Thiohalobacter thiocyanaticus: one gene and its partner. Each later gene encodes a partner of the first gene's protein in a complex. Links are inferred from orthologs where the notes say so. Each region holds a gene or a part of one and is shown on either strand. Other genes may lie near its edges.

What was found. The genes of interacting proteins can lie anywhere in the genome.
Region 2: the proteins of holA (region 1) and dnaN are in contact, whole or in part, in a cryo-EM structure (PDB 8GIZ), measured with the Escherichia coli proteins. The link is inferred for Thiohalobacter thiocyanaticus from one-to-one orthologs.

Annotation. Positions count from the first base shown.
Region 1 is NZ_AP018052.1:1,040,524-1,043,349, forward strand. It holds holA (DNA polymerase III subunit delta), read left to right. Parts: upstream 1-809; coding sequence 810-1,844; downstream 1,845-2,826. Other genes in the region: leuS (leucine--tRNA ligase), read left to right, coding at 1-222; CFK21_RS04845 (LPS-assembly lipoprotein LptE), read left to right, coding at 298-807; CFK21_RS04855 (glutamate-5-semialdehyde dehydrogenase), read left to right, coding at 2,046-2,826. UniProt on the Escherichia coli protein: Part of the beta sliding clamp loading complex, which hydrolyzes ATP to load the beta clamp onto primed DNA to form the DNA replication pre-initiation complex.
Region 2 is NZ_AP018052.1:202,253-205,044, forward strand. It holds dnaN (DNA polymerase III subunit beta), read right to left. Parts: upstream 2,051-2,792; coding sequence 950-2,050; downstream 1-949. Other genes in the region: recF (DNA replication/repair protein RecF), read right to left, coding at 1-918; dnaA (chromosomal replication initiator protein DnaA), read right to left, coding at 2,268-2,792. UniProt on the Escherichia coli protein: Confers DNA tethering and processivity to DNA polymerases and other proteins. Acts as a clamp, forming a ring around DNA (a reaction catalyzed by the clamp-loading complex) which diffuses in an ATP-independent manner freely and bidirectionally along dsDNA.

The sequences.
Region 1 (2,826 bases):
TGGCCGCGGCACGACGCCGCGGCCCTGGTACAGGACAGCATCGAGCTGGTGGTGCAGGTCAACGGCAAGGTCCGCGCCCGCATCCAGGTGCCGGCCGATGCCGACAAGGCCGGTGTCGAGGCCGCGGCGCACACTGATGCCAATGTCCAGCGTTTCACCGCGGGCAAGCCGATCCGCAAGACCATCGTGGTGCCGGGCAAGCTGGTCAACATTGTTGTCTGAACGAGGAATGATGTAGCTCGGGTTAGCGCAGCGTAACCCGAGCTACGGCCTTCACGCTGATAAACAGGATCTTCCATGACCCGATCCCATCACCTGCCGACCGTTCTAGTCCTGCTGCTGGCCCTGACCCTGTCCGCCTGCGGCTTCCAGCTGCGCGGCCAGGCGAACCTGCCACCCGAAATGGCGCGCACCCAGATACAGGGGCTGAGCGAGTACAGCGATCTGGGCCGCGACCTGCGCCGGTTGCTGGAAGGATCCGGCGTGCAGGTGGTGCCATCCGCGGAACAGGCCACGGCCATCCTGGATATCATCACCAACCAGGCCGGCCGCCGGGTGCTGTCGGTGCAGGCCGGCGGCAAGGTGCAGGAATACGAACTGATCCAGCGGCTGGTGTTCAGCGTGCGTACCACCGACGGGCGGCTGCTGCTCGAACCCCAGGAACTGGAACTGGCCCGGGAGTACCTCTACGACCGCTTCGATCCCCTGGCCAGCGGCAGCCAGGAAGGCGAGATCCGGGCCGAGATGCGCCGCGACATCACTCAGCTGCTGATGCTGCGGCTGCAGGCCCTCGGCAGCGACGGCTGACCATGCAACTCAGGCCCGAACAACTCGCCACCCATCTCAAGCAGGGACTGGCGCCGGTCTATCTGCTCTGGGGCGAGGAGACCCTGGTCGCGCAGGAGGCGGCCGATGCCATCCGCGCGGCAGCCCGGGCCGGGGGCTATGTGGATCGGGAGGTGTTTCATGCCGAGTCCGGTTTCGACTGGGGCCGGCTCGGCGAGGCCGCCAGCGCCCTGTCGCTGTTCGCCGACCGACGCATCCTGGAACTGCGCATCCCCTCCGGCAAGCCCGGAGACGCCGGCAGCAAGGCCCTGACGGCCTACACCCGGTCCCTGCCCCCGGATACCCTGTTGCTGGTCATCTGCGGCAAGCTCGAGGCCGCCCAGCGCCGGGCGAAGTGGTTCAAGGCGCTGGAGGACGCCGGCGTGTCGCTGGCCGCCTGGCCGATCGATGGCCGCCAGCTGCCGCGCTGGATCGGCCAGCGCCTGCAGCGGGCGGGCCTGACCGCCGAGCCGGAGGCGGTGCAGATGCTGGCCGAGCGGGTCGAAGGCAATCTGCTGGCCGCGGCCCAGGAGGTGGACAAGCTGGCGCTGCTCTACCCCGGCGAGCAGCTGGATGCGGCCCGGGTCGCCGAGGCGGTCTCCGACAGCGCCCGATTCGATGTCTTCGGCCTGGTCGACACGGTTCTGGCCGGCCAGGGCGAACGCGCCGTGCGCATGCTCGCCGGCCTGCAGCAGGAGGGGGTGGAGCCGGTGCTGGTGAACTGGGCCCTGACCCGCGAACTGCGCAGCCTGGAGGCCATGGGCTGGGCCCTGGCCCATGGTGAGTCGCTGGCTGCGGTGCAGGGCCGGTTCCGGGTGTGGAAGAACCGCCAGGCGGTGATCGGCCAGGCCCTGCAGCGGCACCGGCTGCCGGCCTGGTACGGCTTCCTGCGTCGCAGCGCCCGCATCGACCGCATCATAAAGGGTCAGGCCGCGGGCAACCCCTGGGATGAACTGGTACAATTGGCCTTGGATCTGGCGGGCCGGCCGCTCGGGCTGACCGAGGGCAAGACCGCCTGAGATCATGGCCACGGAATACACGGAAAGCACGGACAGGTCGAATGCCGTAGGTTGGGTTAGCCCGTAGGGTGTAACCCAACATTCAGACCGCATTCGTTGGGTTACGGCGCTGGCGCGCCTAACCCAACCTACAGCTGGAAACGCGTGCGATTCCGTGGCGGATTGGTTTTTCCAGCAGCAGACAGGACCCCGTACCGCAGGATGAACGCCACCCCCGAATCCCTTGCCCCCGACGTTGCGACCTACATGCAGCGGGTCGGCGAGCAGGCCCGTGCCGCCGCCCGGCTGCTCAGCCGCTCCGACACCGCGGCCCGCAACAATGCCCTGCATGCCATCGCCGAGGCCATCGAGGCCGCGACCGATACCCTCAAGGCTGAGAACGCCCGTGATCTCGAGGCCGGGCGCGAACGCGGCCTGGACGCGGCCCTGCTGGACCGGCTGGAACTGACCGATGACCGGATTGCCGCCATGGCCGAGGGCCTGCGCCAGATCGCTGCGCTGCCCGATCCGGTCGGGGCCGTCAGCGATCTCAATTACCGGCCCAGCGGTATCCAGGTCGGACGCATGCGGGTGCCGCTCGGGGTGATCGGCATCATCTACGAATCCCGGCCCAATGTGACCGCCGACGCCGCCGCCCTGTGCCTGAAGTCGGGCAACGCCGCCATCCTGCGCGGCGGCTCCGAGGCGCTGCATTCCAACCAGGCCATCGCCGCCTGCATCCGCATCGGCCTGGGCCAGGCCGGCCTGCCGGGTACGGCAGTGCAGGTGATCGAGACCGCCGACCGTGCCGCCGTGGGCGAACTGCTGCGGATGAAGGACTGTGTCGATGTCATCGTGCCGCGCGGCGGCAAGGGCCTGATCGAACGGGTGAGCGAGGAATCCCGCATCCCGGTGATCAAGCACCTGGACGGGATCTGCCACGTCTACATCGACGACCGCGCGGATCCGGACAAGGCCTATGCCATTGCGCTCAACGCCAAGA
Region 2 (2,792 bases), 840 kb from region 1 along the record:
GGCCGGCAGATCATCGATCAGAAACAGGCAGGGTTGGCGGTTTTTTTCCATCATCAACTCGGCCTGGGCCAGGAGCAGGGCGGAAACCAGCTGCTTCTGCTGACCGCGCGAGATCCGCTCGATGGCGGGTACTCCGTCCAGCAATGGCAACAGATCGGCCCGGTGCGGTCCGGCCTGGGTGAAGCCGCGCCGCAAATCGGAATCCAGCCGGGCATCCAGCGTTGCCGCCAGACCCGCCTCTTCCGGCCAGCCTGGCTGATAGCGGAAATCGAGCCCGGGCAGATCGACCAGGGATGCCAGGTTGCTACGAACATAGGGCAGGAGTTCGCTGATGTATTCATTGCGCAGGCTGTGCAGAACCTCGGCAGCCTGCACCAGCGCCGGTGTCCAGGCCGCGATGTCACGTCGGCTGCGGCCTGTGCGCAGTGCAGCGTTGCGCTGCTTGAGGGCCTTAGCATAACGCTGCCAGGCGGAATAGAAACCCGGTTCCACGTGGAACACGCCCCAGTCCAGGAATCGGCGGCGATAACGGGGCCCGCCCTCGAGAATCAGGTGGCTGTCGGGATTGAGCAGCTGAATCGGCAACGCCCGGGCCAACTCGGCCAGCTGGCGGACCGGCTGCCCCCCCAGACGCAGGGTCTGGCCATCCGGGCCGCGTTCAATACCCAGCGTGCGTTCGCCTGTATCCGGATCAGCCAGCCGGGCAATCAACCGAAAGTGAGTTTCACCGCCCTGAATCAGTTGATCGAGCTTGCGGGTACGGAAGGAACGGACCCGGCCGAGATAGAAAATCGCCTCCAGCAGACTGGTCTTGCCGGAGCCATTGGCACCGACAATCAGGTTGAAGCGCGGCGACAACTCCAGTTCAGCAGCGGTGATATTCCGGAAATGACTGAGGCTTAACCGGGTCAGCGGCATGAATCGGGAGCACAGACAGGCACCGTTGCGGCTACAGCCGCATCGGCATGACCACGTAGCGGTTCGGCCCGCCCTGGGGATCGTCGATCAGGCAACTGCTGTTGGCGTCGCTGAGCAGGATACGGACCTCCTCGCCCGGCAACGCTGACAGGGCATCCAACAGGTAGGTCACATTGAAACCGATTTCCAGCGGATCGGCGCTGTAGTTGATCTCCAGTTCCTCCTCGGCCTCCTCCTGTTCCGGGTTGTGCGCCTGAATACGCAGGCTGTTGTTGTCCAGGCTGAGCCGGATACCGCGGTATTTCTCGTTGGACAGGATGGAAGTCCGGGTGAGCGCCTGGCGCAGACCGGTAGTCGCGGCAGTGATGACCTTGTCACCGCCCTTGGGCATAACCCGCTCGTAGTCCGGAAAGCGGCCATCGATCAGCTTGGAGGTGACCTGCAACTCAGGCGTGTTGATGCGGATATGGTTGGCACCGAGCGCCACGGTGACTTCGGCATCGGAACTTTCCAGCGAGCGGAGCAGTTCCTGTACCCCCTTGCGCGGGACAATGATCTGGGTCTTTTCCCCCACCCCGGTTTCGACCGCCACTTCGGACATCGCCAGGCGGTGCCCGTCCGTGGCGACGGCGCGCAGGGCATCGGTATCGACCTCCAGCATCAGGCCGTTGAGGTAGTAGCGCACATCCTGCTGGGCCATGGCGAAATGGGTGCGCTCGATAATCTCCTTCAACGCCTTTTCCGGCAGGGTGAAGGACAGGGCCGTCTTCATCTCCTCGATCACCGGGAAGTCGCCGGCAGGCAGGGTCGAGAGGGTGAAACGGCTGCGGCCGGACTTCACCAGGGCCCGTTCCTGCTCGATGCTGATCTCCAGGGTGCTGCCTTCGGGCAGGGCCCGGCAGATATCGAACAGCTTGCGCGCCGGCAGGGTAACCTCTCCACCTGCGTCAACGGCCTGCTCGACCGTGGCGACCAGTTCGACCTCCAGGTCAGTGGCGGTCAGGGTGAGGCCCTGGCCGCTGGACTGGATCAGGACATTGCCCAGGACCGGCAGTGTCTGGCGGCGTTCGACCACACCGATGATCTGCTGCAGTGGCTTGAGGAGGTTCTCGCGCTGAATGCTGAATTTCATCTGTACCTGTCCTGACTAGAAATAGTATTGAATAAATATTTACCCTGTTGTTACTCTTAGTGCGCCCTTGTGCTGTGGATAACAGTGAAATAATGTTTTATTTCAATATCTTGTTATTAGCCACAACCGGGCGGACAACCCCTCGGGAGCCTGTGTGCGGATTGTGGATAAGTCTGTGAGTGCCGGGAACCGGAAAAGGCCGCACATCTTATCCACATCATGTGGTCAGGGTCCTCAACAGGTTGTAATAGTCCTCCTTGATCCGGATATCGGTGTCGCGCAACTCCGCCACCTTGCGGCAGGCATGCAGCACGGTGGTGTGGTCGCGGCCGCCGAAGGAGTCGCCGATCTCCGGCAGGGAGTGGCTGGTGAGTTCCTTGGCCAGGGCCATGGCGACCTGCCGGGGGCGGGCGATGGAGCGGCTGCGCCGCGCCGAGAGCAGATCCGCCACCCGGATCTTATAGTATTCGGCCACGGTTTTCTGAATATTTTCAATCGATACCAGCTTGTCCTGCAAGGCCAGCAGGTCGCGCAGCGCCTCCTTGACGAAATCGAGGGTGACCGCCCGCCCGGTGAAGCGGGCACTGGCCGCAACGCGCCGCAGCGCCCCTTCCAGTTCGCGGATATTGGACTTGATGCGCTTGGCGATGAAGAAGGCGACCTCGTCGGGCATTTCCACCTGGGCCTGGGCGGCTTTGGCCATCAGGATGGCCACCCGGGTCTCCAGTTCCGGCGGTTCGAT